DNA from 4 places in the Streptomyces sp. NPDC005374 genome. Region 3 is predicted to be linked to each of the others. Evidence: riboswitches for the same ligand, from Rfam matches in the RefSeq annotation. Region 3 holds a riboswitch; each other region holds the start of a gene.
What was found. Region 3 has a riboswitch for S-adenosylmethionine ahead of ACFYRX_RS22525 (amino acid ABC transporter permease). Riboswitches for the same ligand answer to the same signal wherever they lie in the genome.

Region 1: it holds a riboswitch for S-adenosylmethionine, as region 3 does, so the genes downstream of both, thrC (threonine synthase) here and ACFYRX_RS22525 (amino acid ABC transporter permease) in region 3, are expected to answer to the same signal.
Region 2: it holds a riboswitch for S-adenosylmethionine, as region 3 does, so the genes downstream of both, ACFYRX_RS17955 (ABC transporter substrate-binding protein) here and ACFYRX_RS22525 (amino acid ABC transporter permease) in region 3, are expected to answer to the same signal.
Region 4: it holds a riboswitch for S-adenosylmethionine, as region 3 does, so the genes downstream of both, ACFYRX_RS31760 (aminotransferase class V-fold PLP-dependent enzyme) here and ACFYRX_RS22525 (amino acid ABC transporter permease) in region 3, are expected to answer to the same signal.

What each region holds. Positions count from the first base shown of each region.
Region 1 is NZ_JBIAKA010000022.1:474-5,590, reverse strand. It holds gene otsB (trehalose-phosphatase) at 1-274, opposite strand, end outside; gene ACFYRX_RS40050 (trehalose-6-phosphate synthase) at 271-1,662, opposite strand; gene ACFYRX_RS40045 (glucosyl-3-phosphoglycerate synthase) at 1,746-2,690, opposite strand; SAM riboswitch class I at 2,839-2,997, shown strand; gene thrC (threonine synthase) at 3,013-4,296, shown strand; gene ACFYRX_RS40035 (MoaD/ThiS family protein) at 4,357-4,632, shown strand; gene ACFYRX_RS40030 (cold-shock protein) at 5,075-5,117, shown strand, end outside.
Region 2 is NZ_JBIAKA010000006.1:375,125-380,241, forward strand. It holds gene ACFYRX_RS17950 (rhamnogalacturonan lyase B N-terminal domain-containing protein) at 1-1,406, opposite strand, end outside; SAM riboswitch class IV at 1,654-1,768, shown strand; gene ACFYRX_RS17955 (ABC transporter substrate-binding protein) at 2,120-3,739, shown strand; gene ACFYRX_RS17960 (ABC transporter permease) at 3,742-4,701, shown strand; gene ACFYRX_RS17965 (ABC transporter permease) at 4,698-5,117, shown strand, end outside.
Region 3 is NZ_JBIAKA010000008.1:360,544-365,660, reverse strand. It holds gene ACFYRX_RS22540 (GNAT family N-acetyltransferase) at 1-249, opposite strand, end outside; gene ACFYRX_RS22535 (transporter substrate-binding domain-containing protein) at 347-1,369, opposite strand; gene ACFYRX_RS22530 (amino acid ABC transporter ATP-binding protein) at 1,419-2,198, opposite strand; gene ACFYRX_RS22525 (amino acid ABC transporter permease) at 2,195-3,178, opposite strand; SAM riboswitch class IV at 3,516-3,625, opposite strand; gene ACFYRX_RS22520 (glutathione S-transferase C-terminal domain-containing protein) at 3,708-4,574, opposite strand; gene ACFYRX_RS22515 (putative leader peptide) at 4,706-4,828, opposite strand; gene ACFYRX_RS22510 (IlvD/Edd family dehydratase) at 4,951-5,117, opposite strand, start outside.
Region 4 is NZ_JBIAKA010000014.1:55,281-60,397, forward strand. It holds gene ACFYRX_RS31755 (PQQ-binding-like beta-propeller repeat protein) at 1-1,246, opposite strand, end outside; gene ACFYRX_RS31760 (aminotransferase class V-fold PLP-dependent enzyme) at 1,315-2,676, opposite strand; SAM riboswitch class IV at 2,799-2,915, opposite strand; gene trpD (anthranilate phosphoribosyltransferase) at 2,988-4,052, opposite strand; gene ACFYRX_RS31770 (cytochrome bc complex cytochrome b subunit) at 4,172-5,117, opposite strand, start outside.

The DNA of each region.
Region 1 (5,117 bases), on a different contig from region 3:
GCTCCAGTCCGGGAACGTCCGCGAAGCCGCCGTAGCGGACCGCGACCTCGGCCGGGCGGCCGGTGATCACCGCGACGGACGCCACCTTCGGGGCCAGGGCGGCCAGGGCCGCGACCGCCTCCGGGTGGGCCCGCGCCTGCTCCGGGTCCGCGACGATCGGCGCCAGCGTTCCGTCGAAGTCCAGGCCGATCACCGCCCTGCCGGGGTCCGCGAGGAGGGCCCGGAGGCCGTCCCGGCCGGCGGCGGTGCTGGGCGTCGGCAGGCTCATGCTCATCCGTTCAGTGCGTTCAACTGGTCCAGGAACCACTGCGCCGGCGGCAGTGCCGTCGCCGCCGCGGCCAGCCTCTTCGCGCGTTCGGCCCGCTCACCCGACGGCATCGTCAGGGCCTCGTGCAGAGCCGTCGCCGTCTGCTCCACGTCGTACGGGTTGACCACGATCGCGTCGTCACCCAGTTCCTCGTACGCCCCCGCCTCCCGCGACAGCACCAGCGCGCACCCCTCGTCGGAGACCACCGGCACCTCCTTCGCGACCAGGTTCATGCCGTCCCGGATCGGGTTGACCAGCGCCACGTCCGCCAACCGGTACGCGGCGAGGGAGCGCGCGAAGTCGTCCTTGACGTGCAGTACGACCGGGGTCCAGCCGGGCGTGCCGAAAGCGTCGTTGATCTCGTCCGCCAGCCGCTGCACCTCCGCCGTGTAGTCCCGGTACACCGCGAGGTCCTGGCGGGAGGGGTACGCGAAGGCCACGTGCACGACCCGCTCACGCCACTCGGGCCGCGACTCCAGCAGCCGCCGGTACGCCAGCATGCCCCGCACGATGTTCTTCGACAGCTCGGTCCGGTCCACCCGCACGATCGTCCTGCGGCCCTCGCCGATCTCCTCGCGCAGCGCCGCCATCCGCTCGTTCACGTCACGCCGGTGCGACCGCTCGCGCAGGAAGTCCGCGTCCGCGCCCAGGCCGTGCACGCCGATCTCCGTGTCGCCGAGGCCGCCCGTGAACTCCGTGGCGCAGGCCGTGAAGGCGTCCGCCCAGCGGCGGGTGAGGAAACCGAGCCGGTCGGCGCCCAGCATGCCCCGCAGGACCTGGGACGCGATGTCGTCCGGCAGCATCCGGAAGTAGTCCACCGGCGCCCACGGCGTGTGCGAGAAGTGGGCGATGCGCAGGTCGGGGCGCAGCTCCCGCAGCATCCCCGGCACCAGACACAGGTGGTAGTCCTGCACCAGGACCGCGGCCCCCTGCGCCGCCTCCTCGGCGAGCGCCTCCGCGAAGGCGCGGTTGTACGTCTCGTACGACGCCCACTGCCGACGGAACTCCGCGTCGAAGACCGGCTCCAGCGGGGTCTGGTAGAGCAGGTGGTGGACGAACCACAGCACCGAGTTCGCGATGCCGTTGTACGCGTCGGCGTGCACGTCGGCCGGGATCGCGAGCATCCGGACGTCGTCCTCGCCGACCCCCTGCCGTACCGCCTCGCGGTCGCCGTCGGACAGCGCCGAGCACACCCACAGCGCGCCGGCGTCCGGTCCGATCGCCGACAGACCGGAGACGAGCCCGCCGCCGCCCCGTTTGGCGTTCAGCGAGCCGTCCTCGCCCACTTCGTAAGAGACCGGGCCGCGATTGGACGCGACCAGCACCTGGTGAGCAGCGCCGTGCGTGGAAGCCATACGCCTCAACCTAGCCCGGTCCGGAACCGCTCAAACGTACGGTTGCGCTCAGTGGGGAGCCGTATACGGAACGCGTGCTCCGGTCACGCGACCTTCCGCTTCGCGTACTCCGCGATCTCCACCATCGGCGGCCGTTCCTCCGTGTCCACGGAGTACGTACGCGGCTCGAAGCCGTCCCGGCCCCGCTCGAACTGGGTGAGGGAGGGCCGGATCATGTGGCCGCGGGCCAACCGGAGCTGGGCGGTGCGGTAGATCGCGGCGGACATCCTCCCCAGGGCCTGGCCGTCCTGGTGGCGGTGCTTGCGCACACCCACGTCGACCTGGGCGAGGGCGTCCAGGCCCACCAGGTGCAGGGCGTCGACCAGCATGCCCAGCTCGACGCCGTAGCCGACGGGGAACGGGAGCTGCTCAAGGAGGCTGCGGCGGGCCGCGTACTCGCCGCCCAGCGGCTGCACGAAACCGGCCAGCTGCGGCCAGTGCATGTTCAGCAGCGGGCGCGCCATGAGCTCGGTGACCCGGCCGCCCTGGCCCGCGGCGCCGCCCAGGGGGCGGTCGTACATGCCCTTGACCAGGTCGACCTCGGGGTCGGTGAGCAGCGGGCCGACGATGCCGGAGACGAAGTCCGAGGAGAACTCCTTCAGGTCGGCGTCGATGAAGCAGACGATGTCCCCGCTGGTGGCGAGGAGGGAGCGCCACAGGACCTCGCCCTTGCCGGGCACGGCCGGGATGCGCGGGAGGATGTCGTCGCGGTGGACGACCCTCGCGCCCGCGGCGGCCGCCACTTCCGAGGTGCGGTCGGTGGATCCCGAGTCGACCACGACGATCTCGTCGACCAGCGGGACCTGCTGCATGAGGTCGTGACGGATCACGGAGACGATGTCACCGACCGTCTCCTCCTCGTTGAGCGCGGGCAGAACAACGCTGACCGTGCGGCCCGTGCCCCGTTTCGCCGCCATGATCCTGTGGAGCGGGCGATCGGTCACGGACCAGGAACGGGTGGCCAGCCAGCGCTCGACTTCGTTCAGCACAGTGCGCGGCTCCTCTGCGTGTGATCTACGTGTGATCCATCTCGCGGTTCGGACGTCTCTCTCAACTGTCCAGGCCGTCGGTTACAGTCTTGAACAACGCGGATGACCATCGCATGTCCAGGGTGGCTCCCCGTTCACAACTTCATACCGCTCATCCAGAGGGGCAGAGGGATACGGCCCGATGAAGCCCCGGCAACCCTCCAGTCGGTTCTCGTAGCGATCGCTGACGATCGTTTTCGCGAGGCTCCCGATTCGGGAAGGTGCCAAATCCGTCTCACGGCGAAGTGCGTCGTGAGGAAGATGAGGAAAGGGCCTCGCCTCCATGGCTGCGCAGACTGTTGCAAGCACCACCGAAACCACCGTAGACCTCGGTCCCGCCGCGGCGCTCAGCTGCCGCGAGTGCGGTCACCGCGTGCCGCTCGGCCCGGTCTTCGCCTGCGAGGAGTGTTTCGGCCCGCTCGAGATCGCGTACGACTTCTCGGCCTACGAAACCGAGGAGCTCCGCAAGCAGATCGAGGCGGGCCCCGCGAACATCTGGCGGTACGCCCCGCTGCTGCCCGTCCCCGCGGACGTGGCGGACAAGCCCAACATCAACCCCGGCTGGACCCACCTCGTCAAGGCCGACAACCTCGCCCGCGAGCTCGGCGTCACCGGCGGCCTGTACATCAAGGACGACTCCGGCAACCCGACGCACTCCTTCAAGGACCGCGTCGTCGCGCAGGCCATCGAGGCCGCTCGCGCCTTCGGCTTCACCACGCTCTCCTGCTCCTCCACCGGCAACCTCGCCGGCGCGGTCGGCGCCGCCGCGGCGCGGGCCGGCTTCCGTTCCTGCGTGTTCATCCCGCACGACCTGGAGCAGGGCAAGGTCGTCATGGCCGCGATCTACGGCGGCGAGCTCGTCGGCATCGAGGGCAACTACGACGACGTGAACCGCTTCTGCTCCGAGCTGATCGGCGACCCGGCCGGTGAGGGCTGGGGCTTCGTCAACGTCAACCTGCGGCCGTACTACGCGGAGGGCTCCAAGACCCTGGCGTACGAGATCTGCGAGCAGCTCGGCTGGCGGCTGCCCGACCAGCTTGTCGTTCCCATCGCTTCCGGCTCGCAGCTCACGAAGATCGACAAGGGGCTCCAGGAGCTGATCAAGCTCGGGCTCGTCGAGGACAGGCCGTACAAGATCTTCGGCGCGCAGGCCGAGGGGTGCTCGCCGGTGTCCGTGGCGTACAAGGCGGGGCACGACGTCGTACGGCCGCAGAAGCCGAACACCATCGCCAAGTCGCTGGCGATCGGGAACCCGGCGGACGGCCCGTACGTGCTGGACATCGCGCGTCGTACCGGCGGTGCGGTGGAGGACGTGAACGACGAGCAGATCGTGGACGCGATCAAGCTGCTCGCGCGGACCGAGGGGATCTTCGCGGAGACCGCCGGTGGCGTGACCGTCGGTGTCACGAAGAAGCTCATCGAGAGCGGTGTGCTGGATCCCTCGCTGACGACCGTCGTGCTGAACACCGGTGACGGTCTGAAGACGCTGGACGCGGTGGCGGGTACGGGTCTCACCGCCACGATCCGTCCCAACCTGGATTCGTTCCGCGAGGCTGGTCTCGCGTAGTCGCGTAGTCGCGTAGTTCCCCGCGCCCCTGGGTGCGCCACCTGACCGGAGGTCTAGAGCATGAGCGTTTCCGTCCGTATCCCCACCATCCTGCGTACCTACACCGGCGGGCAGGCCGAGGTGCAGGCCGAGGGTGCGACCCTCGCCGAGGTCATCACGGACCTGGAGAAGAACCACACCGGCATCGCGGCCCGCGTTCTGGACGACCAGGGCAAGCTGCGGCGGTTCGTCAACGTGTACGTGAACGACGACGACGTGCGGTTCGAGCAGGGGCTGGAGACGGCGACGCCCGACGGGGCCGGTGTCTCCATCATTCCGGCGGTTGCCGGAGGGTGACCGTATGACCGGTCATTACCGTCGGTAATGTCAATTACCGAGTGTTCATCCGATTGCCCCCTCCGCTAAGAAGCGGAGGGGGCAATTCTCTATGGTTGAGCACGGTACAGTTGGGGAAGCTGCGGCTCTCTTCATGCCGCACGCATATGAGTTCTTGCTTCACAGGCGATGAGAAGTAGCCAAACTGTGTGCGCCTTATGTGCGTTATGCGTCCTTTATGGGGCCCGACTTGCCCCGAATTCAGGCGAATTCTCGCTACATTCCGGACCCCTTCCGTCCAGAATTCTCGTCCGATTGACCTGTTGCAGACGGCAGTTGGACAGATACATTCAGCCGCGGTCGACGCGTTCCGGCGCACGCCCCCAACCATGTGGGGGGTGAGGTCTGACCCGGATCCGCGAAGTGCGGATCCGTGCAAGGGCCAGTAATAGGGGAGTTAGGCATGGCTCAGGGCACCGTCAAGTGGTTCAACGCGGAGAAGGGGT
Region 2 (5,117 bases), on a different contig from region 3:
GGACGGCCGTTGGCCTTGGCCGTGGTGATACCGATCCGGAGGGTCCGGTCGGCGCCGGCCTGGGCGGCGGCGAGGGTGAAGGACACCTGCAGACCCTGGTTGATCTCCTTGAACTGGTAGGCGGGCCAGGCCGAGGCCGTCGAGCTGCCGATGACGTAGGGGTCGGCGGTCCAGGCGGCGGCGCGGGAGTCGGAGGGGTGGGCGTGGGTGACGAGGGAGGCGTTCTTGAAGCCGGCCGGGGTGCCGTTCCAGTCGCCGATGCGCCAGATGGCGGTGTCGGCGGAGGGGTCGCCTGTGATCGTGATGGTGTGCAGGGTCGTGGCCGCGCCCGCGGTGACCGTGACGTCCTCGGTGTGCACGGCGAGTTCGTCCTTGTAGACGGTGAGAGTGTAGGTGCCGGGCAGGATGCCCTTGACCGTGTACTTGCCGGTGCTCGCGTCCACCTTCGTCCAGTACTGGGCGGCGGAGTTGGAGACGCCGACGACGTAGGGGTGCGAGGTGTCGCGCCCCGCGAGCCCGTTGCCGACGATCCGGCCGCGGCCGCTCGCGCCGGTCCAGCCGGTGAGGCCGAGGGCGTCCACCCAGCTGGTGTTGTCGCGCCCGGACACGGCAGTGGTGGGTGCGGAGCCGTCGGTGAAGGCGAGGACGTACGGGCCGTGCAGCCCGAAGCGCTCGGCCTCCGTCTGCCCCTCGGCGTAGTAGAGGTGTTCGTAGAGCCCGGCGCCTGACTCGTTTCCGTGGCGCAGGAGTTGACGGATGAAGGGCCCGCCGGAGTCCTTCTCCTTGTTGGAGCGTACGACCCAGATCGAGGCGGCGGAGGCACTGAAGCCGAAGTAGTCGTAGTCGATGGTCCGCAGGTCGGAGAAGTGCTTGGCCCTGGTGGTGCCGTCGGCCTTGGCGAAGATGTCGGCGGACTCGATGACGGTGTCGGAGTTGGACCAGGTGTCCGGGTAGGTGGTGGGGAAGACGCCGGGCTTGAGGCGCGCGATGTAGCGGCTGGCGGTGACCGACGTGTCGGCCTTGTAGGTGAACAGGTAGATGTTGTTCTCGCCGCTGCGCGCCGCGTAGTAGTGGATCAGGGTGCCGTGGACGACCTTGACGAGGACGACCCCCGTGGCGGGGGTGGAGATCGACACCGTCGAGGTGCCGAGGCCGCTCTCGACGTGGGAGTTCTTGCCGTCGTACCCCTGGTACTCGGTTCCGTTGTAGACGAAGGACGACAGGTCGCCGTTGCTGTGGTCGATCTTGAAGACCAGTCCGGCTCCGGTGTCGACGACGTAGTGGGTGCCGTCGTCGGTGTAGCCGAAGCTCGCGGCCGAGGACCGGACGGGGGTGGCGAGGGCCAGGACGAGTCCGGCCGCTCCGGCGAGAACGGTGCGGCGGGACAGCGGGCTGTCGTACGGCATGCGAAAAACTCCTGTGACGGGAGGGAGGGTTGGGGAGGGACGACACCAGACTGACCGCCCGCGTGACCCCCGGGAAAGATCGACAGCCGATGGCCATGGAGTTGTAACGGCACGCCACATTCGGTCTCAGCATGCGGAATTCGACGACGAATTCGACAGTTCGCGCACGCCTGCTCGCACTCCCGTACCGATCAGGCCCCGGACCCGCCATTGACGTACGGCGAGAGCGCTCCGTACGATCACGAACGGCATTGAGTGTCAGCGTCAAGCCCTGGCTTGCTGACCGGCAACCCTCCCACGCGGTGGGGTGCTCCAGGTGAAAGCCCGGCGGGGATCGCCGATGACCCCCGCAAGCGCGTGGCCCCGTGACCGGGGCCTGAGATGTGGAGGACCGGTATGCGGCACGGTGGTGACCCCGATACCTCCTTCGTCCTCGCCACGGTGTTCTCCCGGCTCGCGCGCCGACGCCACATCGATCTGAAGCGCTCGACCAGCTGCCTCTGTCAGGCCTGACGGTCCTTCCCGCCGCCGGCCGAGTCCGGCACGCGCCGGTCGTCACCGCACCCCTGCGCGGCTGACCCTCGCTTCCCCTGATCCCTGTCTGCACAGCGCTCCCCCGCCACCGGCGTCGCTCCGGCCGGGGCCGCACACCCATGTACGGCCGTGCCTCGTACGGCACCCCATGCCTGGTGACACGAGTTGGAGAACCCTCCGTGACCGCACTTCCGGCTTCCACATCCCCCCGATGGGCGGCGCTGGCCGCCCTTCTCACCACCAGCGTGCTGCTGACCGCCTGCGGGTCGGGGACCGACGGCTCCGGCACCGGCAGCACCACGCCGAAGTCCGGCGGCACCCTGACCTTCGCGGTGGGTTCCGACGCCGGCTGCGTGGACCCGCAGCAGGTCGCCAGCAACGAGACCATCTACTCGGTGCGCCAGATCGTGGACTCCCTGACCGACCAGGACCCCAAGACCGGCAAGATCGTGCCGTGGCTCGCGAAGAGCTGGGAGATCGGCTCCGACGCCAGGACGTTCACCTTCCATCTGCGATCGGGTGTCACCTTCAGCGACGGTTCGAAGCTGACCGCGCAGGTGGTCAAGGACAACTTCGACGCGGTGCCGAAGCTCGGCGCCCTCGGAACCCTGGCCGAGGGCTATCTGAGCGGCGTCAAGAGCACCGTCGTGGTCGACCCGCTCACCGTGAGAGTGACTTTCGCCGAGCCCAACGCCCAGTTCCTGCAGGCCACTTCGACACACTCGCTGGGCATCGAGTCGTCGGCGAGTGTGCGCAGGACCCCGCAGCAGAAGTGCAGCGACGGAGTGATCGGATCCGGGCCGTTCGTGCTGAAGCAGTACGTGCAGAACCAGTCGGTCACCTTGGCCAGGCGCGCCGGGTACGACTGGGGCTCCTCCCTGTGGTCCAAGAAGGGGGAGGCATACCTGGACAAGCTGGTGTTCAAGGTCGTGCCCGAAGCGGGGGTGCGCGCCGGCAGCCTCCAGTCCGGCCAGGTGGACGCCGTCTCCAGCGTCGGCAAGGCCAACGAAGCAGCGCTCAAGGGCGGCCAGGTCACCCTCCTGCGCCGGGCCAACCCCGGTGTGGTGTTCGGCCTCGGCCTCAACAACTCGCGGCCGGTCCTCGAAGACGCGAAGGTCCGGCAGGCGATCCTGTTCGCCATCGACCGGCAGCAGATCGCCGACGCGGTCTTCCCGACCGGCACCCAGGCGGCGAGCAGCGTCCTCGCCCACACCACACCCGACTACACCGACCTCGCCTCGGACCTGTCCTTCGACGCGGCGAAGGCGAAGTCCCTCCTGGACGCGGCGGGTTGGAAGGCCGGCAGCGGCGGCATCCGCGTGAAGGACGGCAAGAAGCTCGCTCTCACCATCGACTGGATTCCCAACGCGGGAACGAACCAGCCCGCGTTGGAGCTGATCCAGCAGCAACTCAAGGCCGTCGGCGTCGCCGTGACCCTCAAGCAGCTCCAGGTCACCCAGCTTGCGCCGACGCTCCAGTCGGGCGACTACGACGCGGCCTGGGGGAACATCACCCGTGGCGACCCGGACATCCTGCGCAGTTCCTTCTCCACCAAGCTGGCGAACTTCTACCGCGTCCCGGCGGGTGACCTCGACACGGCACTGTCCGCGCAGGCGGCGAACACCGACCCGGCCAAGCGCAAGCAACTCGTGGGCGATGCACAGCAGTTGATCGTGCGGAACGCCTACTACGCACCCGTGGTGGAGCTCCAGACCCAGCTGGGTGTCGCGACGAAGGTGCACGACCTCGACTTCGACGCCTCCAGCCGGATCCAGCTGCACGACACCTGGATCGGCTAGCCGTGCGCCGCTATGTGATCAAACGGCTCGCGCAGGCGGTCGGGGTGCTGTGGGCGGCCTACACGCTCTCGTTCCTGGTGCTGGACTATCTGCCGGGCGACCCGGTGACGGCGATGGCCAGTGCGGGGATGGACTCGGGGCAGGTCGACCCGGAGCAACTGGCCGCGCTGCGGCACGAGTACGGCTTCGACAAGCCGGTGCTGGTGCAGTACGCCGAGTACCTCGGCCGGGCCGTGCGCGGCGACTTCGGCGACTCGGTGTCCACGGGCCGCCCGGTCACCTCGACGCTGGCCGACGCGCTGCCGCAGACCCTCCAGCTGACCGGCGCCGCCCTGCTGCTCGCGGTCCTGCTCGGCGGGGGCCTGGCGGTGGTGGCGACCTACACCTCCCGGCGCTGGCTGCGGCAGGTGCTGCTGTCGCTGCCTCCACTGGGGGTGTCCGTCCCGACCTTCTGGGTGGGACTGCTGCTCGTCGAGGCGTTCTCGTTCCGGCTGCGCTGGTTCCCGGCCTTCGGCAACGACGGGGTGAAGGGACTGGTGCTGCCGGCCCTGACGCTGGCGATCCCGACCGGCGCGCAGGTCGCCCAGGTCCTCGCCAAGAGCCTGCTCACGGCGCTGGACCAGGCGTATGTGGAGACCGCGCGGGCCAAGGGCGCGGGACGGTGGCGAGTCCATCTGCGGCACGCGCTGCGCAACGCGTCCCTGCCCGCGCTCACCGTCGTCGGCCTGCTGGTGGGCCAGCTGATCGCCGGCTCGGTGGTGATCGAGACCGTGTTCTCCCGCGACGGCCTCGGCCGGGTGACCGCGGCCGCGGTCACCTTCCAGGACATCCCGGTGGTGCAGGGGGTGGTGACGTTCGGAGCGCTGATCTTCGTGACCACCAACCTGGTCATCGATCTGGTCTATCCACTCCTCGATCCGCGGATCGTGGTGGCTTCGGACAGAAGGGGGAGCTTCGCATGAGCCAGACCTTTGTCGACGACCCGGCCGAGGCAGCCCTCGGCCTCGCGCGGCCGCTGGACCCCGGGCCGGATCCCGGACCGACGCGCTGGGTCGACGTACGGCTGGTGCTGCGGTTCGTGCTGCGCCGTCCCGGTCTCCTGCTGTCGGTCGTCGTCCTCGTGCTGGTGGTGCTCGCCTCGTTCCGGCCGGACCTGTTCACCTCGCAGGACCCGCTGAAGGGGGTGCCGTCGCAGAACTTCCGCGGCCCGGGCGGCGCGCACTGGTTCGGCACGGACGAGTTGGGCCGGGATGTGTTCTCCCGCGTGGTGCACGGCGCCCAACTGTCCCTGAAGGCAACCCTGATCGCGGTGCTGGTCGCGTTCGTGGTCGGCGGTCTGCTCGGTGTGGTCGCCGGGTTCGTGGGCCGCTGGGTGGAC
Region 3 (5,117 bases):
TTCGGGGACCGTGTCGACGGGCTTGATCCGTACGGTGGTTCCCGGGCCGACGAGTGTGTGCAGGTCGGCCCACGCGGCAGGGTCACCGGGATCGTCGAGCGCGGCGAAGGCGTAGACGTCGTTCGGGTAGCGGGCGGCGCGGCCGACACGTTCGGCGAGGTGGGCGTGCGGGCCGTCGAGGGCGGCCCATACGGCGTTGTCGAGGACGGTGGTGTCGAGGACGGTGGTGTCGGGTGCGGTGTCCCCCAAGGGGGCTCCGCCGCTGCGGACTTCGGTCTGCTGAACCACTGAGGCGGAGTCCCCTTCTCGATGGACGTGCGGGTCGGCCGGGCTGTTCGGCGGGGAGTCAGGAGTTGTCGAGCGGCAGCCCGGGCGGGTTGACCTCCGACTTGGTGACGGCGTCGTTGGAGAGGTTCCACGCGGCGAGCCACTTGGCGTACTGGCCGTTGTCGATCAGGTAGTTGATCGCGTCGGCGAGGGGCTTGGCGAGGCCGCTGTCCTTCTTCGCGGTCGCGGCGATCAGGCCCTGGAGTGTTTCTCCGGCACCGGAGAACTGACCGGCGATCTTGGTCGGGCTGGGCGTGCTCGCGGTCTGGGTCGCGTGGTAGGAGAGGTTCGGGCTGGGGCCGAAGTAGGCGTCGATCTTGCCGCTGTTGAGGGCGAGATAGAGGCTGGCACTGTCCTGGAAGTACTTGATGGTCAGCTTCTTGCCCTCTTTCTTCAGCTTGCTCTGCCACTCCAGCAGGATCCGCTCCTGGTTGGTGCCGGCGCCGACCGAGACGGTCTGGCCCGCGAGCGCCTCGTAGTCGCCGTCGAAGCTCCACTTCGCGCTCTTGAGCGTCTCGAAGGCGAGGTCGTCCTTGCGGTAGGAGGCGAACTCGTACTTCTTCTTGCGTTCCTCGGTGTCGGTGATGTTGGAGAAGCCGACGTTCACCTTGCCGCTGTCGATGCCGACGAAGAGGTTCTCCCAGGTGAACTGCTTGACCTCGGGCTTGAGGCCGAGGACGGCGGCGACCAGGCGGGCCAGGTCGGGCTCGGAGCCGGTGACGGTCTTCTGGTCGCTGCCTATGTAGCCGAGTGGCGGGGCGCCGGAGGGGAGGGTGCCGGAGCCGATGACGAGCTTGCCGCTCTTCTTGACCGCGTCGGGCAGTTCGGCGCTGATGGACTTGACCTCGGCGACCTTGAGGGCGGTCTCCTTGGCGGCACCGTTGGAAATCTGGCCCACGGTGACCGTGCCGGCGCTGTCGGTCGTCCGGGTGGCGGCGTCGCTGTCACCGCCGCAGGCGGCGAGCCCGCCGGCAAGGGTGGCGACGGCGGTCGCCGCGGTGATGCCGCGTATCAGACTGCGCCGGGAGGGGTGAAGGGGCATGGCTGTCCTTAGGAGTTGGGCCGAAAGGGATGATGGGGGCGAACGGGGTTCAGAGGACCTTGCTCAGGAAGTCCCGGGTCCTCTCGTGCCGTGGCTTGTCGAGGACCTCGGAGGGCGGGCCCTGCTCGACGATGCGGCCGCCGTCGATGAAGACGACCCGGTCGGCGATCTCGCGGGCGAAGCCGATCTCGTGGGTGACGATGACGAGAGTGGTGCCGCTGGTCGCCAGGTCCTTGATGACGGCGAGGACCTCACCGACGAGTTCGGGGTCGAGGGCGGAGGTCGGCTCGTCGAAGAGGATCACACCGGGGCGCAGGGCGAGGGCCCGGGCGATGGCCACGCGTTGCTGCTGGCCGCCCGACAACTGGCGCGGGTAGGCGGTGGCCTTGTCGGCGAGGCCGACCCTGTCGAGGAGTTCGCGGGCCAGTTCCTGGGCCGCCGCCTTGGTGAGCTTCCCGGTCGCCACGGGGGCGGCTGCCACGTTGTCGAGCACGGTCAGGTGCGGGAAGAGGTTGAAGTTCTGGAAGACGAATCCGATGCGGCTGCGCTGGGTCAGTATCGCGCGCTCGCTGAGCTCCTTGAGGCGGTCGCCCTGCCGACGGACGCCGATCAGCTCGTCGTTGACGCTGACGTGGCCGATCTCCGGTTTCTCCAGGTGGTTGATGACCCGCAGCAGGGTGGACTTCCCGGAGCCGGACGGGCCGATGATCACGGTGACCTCGCCGGGGCGCACGGTGAGGTCGACGCCGTCCAGGACGCGGTGGGCGCCGTACCACTTGTGCACGCCGTGCACTTCGAGCGCGACGGGCGTGATGTCGGTGACGGTCATACGGCGGTCTCCCTGCGGATGCGGGCCCCGAGACCGGTGACGGCGGCCCGCAGTTTCTGGAGCGGGGTCGGTGGCAGGGAGCGCGTGGCGCCCCGGGCGTAGTACCGCTCGACGTAGAACTGGACGACGGAGACGGCGCTGGTCAGGATCAGGTACCAGACGGTGGCCACCAGCAGCAGCGGCACGATGTCGCCGGGGTAGGTGGAGCCCATGGACTGCACGGTGCCGAACAGGTCGAGCAGGGAGACGTAGAAGACCAGCGAGGTGCTCTTGATGAGGCCGATGAGCTGGTTGACGTAGTTCGGGGTGATGGAGCGCAGCGCCTGCGGGAAGACGATCCTGCGGAACTGGTAGCCCTTGGGCAGGCCGAGCGCGGCGGCCGCTTCGTGCTGGCCCTGGTCGACGGAGAGGATGCCGCCGCGGACGACTTCGGCCGCGTACGCCGCCTCGTTGAGGCTGAGGCCGATCACCGCGATGACCATGTCGGTGGCGAGCCGGGACTCGTCGAAGGTGAAGAAGGCCGGCCCGAAGGGGACGCCGACGCTCAACGTCCGGTACAGGGCGGAGAAGTTGTAGAGGAACAGCAGGAGCACGATCAGGGGGATCGAGCGCAGCGCCCAGACGTAGGTCCAGCTCACCGCCCGCAGCACCGGGCTCCTGGAGAGCCTGGCCAGAGCGAGCAGGACTCCGCCCAGGAGCCCCAACACCGCGCTGTAGGCGGTGACTTCGAGGGTGATGAGGAGCCCGTCGAGGACGGTCGGCCGCAGGAACCAGTAGCCGAACCGGTCCCACTGGTAGAAGGGGTTGGTCGCCAGACCGTGGACGAACTGCGCCGCCAGGACCAGGACGACGGCGGTGGCGATCCAGCGTCCCGGCCGCCGGAGCGGCAGAACCCGCTGTGCGGCGAGTGGTTGTGACGGGGTGTCGGCTTGCGGCGGTGCCTCGGTGACGGACACGGCGGCGCCTGGGGGCTCACTCATGAGGGGCTCCGGCGGAGTCGGTGTTCCCCGGGGGCACGGCGGGCTCTGCGTACTACGGCGGTAGGACGCGAACGCACGGGCACCGGGGCTGGGCGGGTGACGGCACACCGCGAGCGCGGCGTTCGTCAGGAACGCGGGGGCTGGAGAGGAGAAACGTCAGCCCCGACAGCGGGCACGGCCCGGTGCGGTACACAGTGCGCTGCTGACGCGGAGCAGATCGACGCTCCGGTCGGCCACGAGCACGTCGGTGTACGGCTGTACGCAGCTCTGGGCGCGGCGCGGGGCCGTCCTGGAGGCTGCGTACATGTCCGTCACCGTGTTCTTCCGGCCCCTTGGGCCCTCGCGCTTACCGAAAAGTGATCCGGTCCGGTCGTCACCTGGGGCACCCCACCGCGGAGCGAGGGTTGCCGGTCAGCAAGCCAGGGCTTGTCGCTGACACTCATGACCGTTCTGAGCCGTAGTTAAGACAAATGCCCGAAGGAATGTCAATACCGGTCCAACAGGTGAAACAGGTCCATCAGTTGAAAGGTCAGGACGTGCGGCCGGTGTGCGACGCCCAGTCCAGGATCTGCACGGCGGCTCCGGCGGCCTCCAGGCCCTGGCAGTGGGCGTGGTGCCGGCGGGCGATGCCGTCGAGGTCGAGGTGGGTGCCGAAGGCCGGGTGTGCGGCGAGGCGGCGCGCGTAGGCCCACAGGGTCGGGTGGTCGGCGATGCGCTGCACCGCGGCGGCGTCCAGGTGGTCGCGGTGCACGGTGTCGAGTTGGACCAGGGTGACCCACAACTCGACGTCGGCGGCGGTGACGTGATCCCGGATCAGGTACTTGCGTCCGATGAGCCAGCGCTCCAACGAGCTCAGGGAGTCCAGCAGTTGCTCCAGCGCGGCGGCACGCTCGGCCTCGTCGCCGCCCGCGGACCCGGCGTGCTGGGCGGACCGCTCGATGCCGGCGCACATCCGCTCGACGGCCTCGGTCTCCGACTCCGCCCCGCACGGGTACAACGCCGGCCGGCCGGCGCCGAAGTGCTGGGCGAGGTCGCGGGTGATGTCGGCGGCGTGGGTGCTGACGATCCGCCCCGACCAGGCGTCGCTGAGCACCGGCGCGACGGCCGCGCCGGTGTACCGGTGCGCACTGGCCTCGTAGAGCGGGCGCAACGCGGAGTGCCCGCCGTCGGGACAGTCGGGGACCGGGTCGAGGAAGGTCACGGGACAGACGTCGTCGAGACCGAGCAGACTGTGCACGACGGCGATGCGCAGGCCGTCGGCGCAGGCCGCGGCCACATGGAGCCGGTAGCGGAGCGGCACGGCGTAGTGCCCACTGCGCGCGTCCTGGCCGATCCGGCCGCGAAACGCGGGGGCCGGGTGGGTGGTGGGGACGTGGGCGAGCGGTGTGACGGTCATGAGTCTCCCCGGGATGTCGGTGCGCAGACGTACGCGCGGCGGAAGCGTCGTCGGGCGGGAACAGGCAGCCGTCCCTGTGCGCGACGGCAAGGGCGTGCGGTCCGGGTACGGAACGGTGGGAGCGGCCGGGCTCAGCCCAGGGGCCTGATCGCGCTGCAGACCCGCTGCAGATCGATGTGCCGGCGGGAGGTCAGAAGAGGCGACGGCCGAGACGTACGGCTCACTCGGCCGACGGCCGGTTCAAGGCGCCCCATGTTTCCCTACCTGTTCACTAGGATTCCCATCTGGAGTGTCGATCTGCCACGGGCACACGTCAAGAGGGCGTCCAGTGGGCGGGCAGTGCGCGGGCAGGCTGTGCCGCCGATCGCCCCCCTGGTCAGTGCGACTCGCGGCTGACCTCCGAGCCGCTGGAGCCGAGGAGGAAGTCCAGGTCCGCGCCGGTGTCGGCCTGTTGGACGTGGTCGACGTAGAGCCGCTCCCAGCCCCGCCGCGGGTCGGCGAAGCCCTCCACGGTGGCCGCGTTCGGGGTGCGCGCGGCGAGTT
Region 4 (5,117 bases), on a different contig from region 3:
ACACCCGCGTGCCGTCCGGCGAGAGCGCGGCGCAGGGGCCGCGCCGCCCGCCGAGCCCCTGGACCTTGTACTGCCAGCCCGTCGCGGGCGTGCCCTTCGAGATCCCCGCACCGGCCGCGCCCGCCCCGCCCTCGACGGAGTCCGACGAGTCCCGCAGCCACAGCCACCCGCCCACGCCACCGGCCGCCACGACCCCGGCACCGCCCGCCACGGCCCGCAGCAGCCGGCGCCGGGACGGCGGGACGGGCGTCGGCGAGACGTGGGTGACCGCGGGAACGTCCGTGACGGTCACGGGCGCCACGTACTCGACCCGGCTCTCCCGCTCCCCCGAGTCGTGCCCGGGAACCCAGCGCGCACCGCCCTGAGCGGCCTCGGGCTCCTTCACGGCACCGGGGGCGTACCACCACCCCGCCCGCAGTTCCTCGCGCAGGGATCCCGCGGTGTGCCCCGCGGCCGCGACCAGTTCCGTGGTCGTCGGCCGCGCGCCGGGATCGTCCCGCAGGCAGGACTCCACCAACTGCAGCTGTTCCTCCGGTACGGCGGACAGGTCGACGTCGCCGGTCAGGATCCGCAGCAGAACGACCGAGTCCTGCCCCTCGCCGAACGGTTCCTTCCCGCCGGACGCGTACGCGAGGACCGCGCCCAGGGAGAAGACGTCACTGGCCGGCACCACCTGGGCGCCGTTGCGGATCTGCTCGGGCGAGAGATAGCCGACCGAGCCGACGACCACGCCGGTCCGGGTCAGCGCGGTGCCCTCCAGGGCCCGCACGATCCCGAAGTCGATGACCCGCGGCCCGTCCGGCGAGAGCAGGATGTTGGAGGGCTTGAGGTCCCGGTGGACCAGCCCCTTGGCGTGGATCGCGGCGAGCGCCTCGGCGAGCGCGGCCGCCAGCAGCCGTACCGCGTCCGCGGGCAGCGGTCCCCGGTCGAGCACCGCGTCCCGCAGGTTGGGGCCCTGCACGAACTCGGTGGCCATCCACGGCCGCGCGGCCTCGGTGTCCGCGTCCACGACCCGCGCGGTGTACGTGCCCGCCCCGCCGACGGTCTGCGCGGCCCGCACCTCGTGCCGGAACCGGGCGCGGAAGGTGCGGTCCTCGGCGTGCTCGGCCCGTACGACCTTCACGGCCAGCCGCAGCCCGCCCCGCGCCTCGGCGAGATACACCTCGCCCATGCCGCCGGACCCGAGTCTGCCCAGGACCTCGTAGGGCCCGATGGTCCGCGGGTCCGTCTCGCGCAGCTCCTGCACCCCAGGCTCCCCCTGCATTCCGTACGGCTGCCGAGGGGGAGCGTATACGCGCGCCGGACGTCAGTACGTCAGACGGCCGGGACGCAGCGGCCGTCCTCGGTGCGGTACGTCCACTTCGCACCGTCCGCGACCAGTTCCTTCACGGCCTGCACGAACCGCTCCACGTGCTCGTCGGGCGTGCCCGCGCCGAAGCTCACCCGGATCGCGTTGAGGGACTTCTCGCCGGGCGCCGCCTCGGGGGCCCCGCACTCACCCTGGGCCTGCGGGTCGCTGCCGAGGAGGGTGCGCAGGAGGGGGTGGGCGCAGAAGAGGCCGTCGCGGACGCCGATGCCGTACTCGGCGGACAGGGCGGCGGCGAAGTGGGAGCTGTTCCAGCCCTCGACGACGAAGGAGATCACGCCGACGCGGGGGGCGTCGTCGCCGAAGAGGGACAGCACGCGGACCTCGGGGACCTCTTCCAGTCCTTCACGAACCTTGGAGATCAGGTACTGCTCGCGGGCCACCAGGCTGTCGAAGCCGGCCTCGGTGAGCGCCTTGCAGGCCGACGCGATGGAGTAGGCGCCGATGACGTTCGGGGACCCGGCCTCGTGGCGGGCGGCGCTCTCGTGCCACTCCACGTCCACTCCCCCGTCCTCGCGCCGGGTGACCTTGCGGCTGGCGCCGCCGCCCGCGAGGTAGGGGTCGGCGGCCTTCAACCAGTCGGCGCGGCCGGCGAGGACTCCGGAGCCGAAGGGGGCGTAGAGCTTGTGGCCGGAGAAGGCGATCCAGTCGACGTCGAGGTCACGGACGCTCACGGGGTGGTGCGGGGCGAGCTGGGCGGCGTCGAGGACGATCCGGGCGCCGTGCGCGTGGGCGGCGGCGGCCAGTTCGCGGACCGGCCACAGCTCGCCGGTGACGTTGGAGGCGCCGGTGACGCAGACCAGGGCCGGGCCTTGGGGGTCACGGGCGGCGAGGGCCTTCTGCAGGGTCTCGACGGCCTGTCGCGGGGTGCGCGGGGCGTCGAGGTAGCTGACGCGGGCGTCCTGCCAGGGCAGCAGGCTCGCGTGGTGCTCGGTCTCGAAGACGAAGACCTGGCAGTCAGCGGGCAGGGCGGCGGCGAGGAGGTTGAGCGAGTCGGTGGTCGACCGGGTGAAGACCAGCTGGTCGTCGTCGCGGCAGTCGAGGAACTCGGCGACGGTCTTACGGGCGTTCTCGAAGAGGTCGGTCGACAGCTGGGAGAGGTAGCCGGCACCGCGGTGGACGCTGCCGTAGTAGGGCGCGTAGGCCGCCACGTCGTCCCAGACGCGCTGGAGGGCCGGGGCGCTGGCCGCGTAGTCGAGCGCCGCGTAGGTGACCACGCCGCCCGTGACGAGCGGGACGGTGACATCCCGACCCAGAACGGGCAGCTGGGCACAAATGGTCTGGACGGAGGCAGCGGTGGAGACGGACATGGGGAACTCCCGTGACAAGAGAAAGGTGAGATGGGTGCGCGGAAGCGGGGCTCGCGGCCCTATCGCATTCGATTGCTCACGGAAGACTCCCTCGAACGACCAGGACCCCTGGTGTCGAGAGGGGCCCGCGCTTGCCGTAGACCTCACTGCCTACGGCCTGGTCTTCACCCGGGGCACCCCGCCACGGACGGAGGGTTGCCGGACAGTCGGCCGGGGCCTCATGACTGTCACTCATGACCTGGTACAGAAACGTACGGGAACTGATCGCGGTCCCGCAACCCGTGTCCGGACTACGGGACCGCGACGCCCTGCTACGCGTTGCTCGCGGCCACCCAACGCTCCAGCGTCCGCTTGGCCGCACCCGAGTCGATCGACTCCGCGGCCCTGTCCATCCCGGCCCGCAACTGCTCGGCCAGCGTCCCGGTACCGGGATCCAGAGCCACCAGCGCGGCCGCCGAGTTCAGGAGTACGGCGTCCCGCACGGGCCCCGTCTCGCCGTCCAGCAGCCGCAGCGCCACGTCGGCGTTGTAGGAGGGGTCCGCGCCCCGCAGCGCCTCCACCGGGACCAGTTCGAGGCCGACGTCCCGCGGGTCGAAGCTCTCCTCGGTGACCTTGCCGTCGCGCACGATCCACACCCGGGACGTGGACGTGGTGGTCAGCTCGTCGAAGCCGTCGTCGCCGCGGAAGACGAGGGAGGAGTTGCCACGCTCGGCCAGGACACCGGCGATGAGCGGTGCCAGACGGGGGTCGGCGACTCCCACGGCCTGAGCCTTCACCCTGGCCGGGTTGGTCAGCGGACCCAGCGCGTTGAAGGTGGTCCGGATCCCCAACTGCCCGCGTGCGGCGGCCACATGACGCAACGCCGGATGGAACTTGATCGCGAAGCAGAAAGTGATCCCGGCCTCTTCCGCCACCTCGGCCACCCGCTTCGGCGTCAGCTCCAGATTGACGCCGAGCTTCTCCAGGACGTCCGAGGCGCCGGACGCCGAGGAGGCGGCCCGGTTGCCGTGCTTGACGACCTTCGCGCCGGTGCCGGCGATGACGATCGACGACATCGTGGAGATGTTCACCGTCTTCGCGCCGTCGCCGCCGGTGCCGACGATGTCGACCGTCCGGCCCGGCACCTCGATGACGTTCGCGTGCTCGTACATCGTCCGGACCAGCCCGGTGATCTCCTCGACGGTCTCGCCCTTGGCGCGCAGCGCCACGGCGAACCCGGCGATCTGCGCGTCCGTCGCCTCGCCACGCATGATCAGGTCCATCGCCCAGGCGGTGTCGTCGGCGGACAGATCACGGCCGTCCAGCAGGCCGTTGAGGAGGGCGGGCCAGGAACGGCCCGCCGCGGTGTCGCCTCCAGCGGGGGTCACAGCGCTCATGGGGCCGCTCCAGATGTCGTGGGGAAGTCTGCCCCCACCCTATCCAGCCCGGTGCACGGCGAAGGGCCCCGTCCGGTGTTCGGACGGGGCCCTTCTGCCTCGTGTGGCGAGGGCAGCGATCAGTGGTGGCCGTGGCCGCTCGTGATCTCCTTGTACTCCTCGACGGTCGGCTTGGCGATCTGGGCTTCCTCGCCGTAGTACGCCTCGCTCAGCTTGGCGCGCAGCTTCTCGGAACCCTTCACCTTGCGCTCGACGCCGTTCTCGTCGACCGTGGCGCCGATCGCGGCCGGCTCGTACTGCTCGTGCGCCGTGAGCGTGTGCAGCTGCTCCTGGCTGAGCGGCTCGTGGACCTCGACGAACTCACCGTGCGGCAGGCGCTTGATGATGCCGGACTCGCGGCCGTGCAGCACCTTGTCCTTGTCGCGGCGCTGGAGGCCGAGGCAGATCCGCTTGGTGGCGATGAACGCGAGGACCGGGGCGACGAAGAACGCGACCCGGACGAACCAGGTGATGGCGTTGATCGACAGGTGGAAGTGGGTGGCCCAGAGGTCGTTTCCACCACCGATCAGCAGCACCAGGTACCAGGTGATCCACGCGACACCGAAGGCCGTACGCGTCGGGGCGTTGCGCGGGCGGTCCAGGATGTGGTGCTCGCGCTTGTCGCCGGTGACCCAGGACTCGATGAACGGGTAGACCGCGATCGCGACCAGGACCAGCGGGAAGATGACCAGCGGGATGAACACGCCCAGGACCAGCGTGTGACCCCAGAAGTTGATCTCCCAGCCCGGCATGACACGGATCAGGCCCTCGGAGAAGCCCATGTACCAGTCCGGCTGGGCGCCCGTGGACACCTGGTCGGGACGGTAGGGGCCCATCGCCCAGATCGGGTTGATGGAGGCGATCGCCGCGATGGCCGCGATGACACCGAAGACCAGGAAGAAGAAGCCTCCGGCCTTGGCCATGTAGACCGGCAGCAGCGGCATGCCGACCACGTTGTTGTTGGTCTTGCCGGGGCCCGCGAACTGCGTGTGCTTGTGGTAGAAGACCAGGATCAGGTGCGCCACC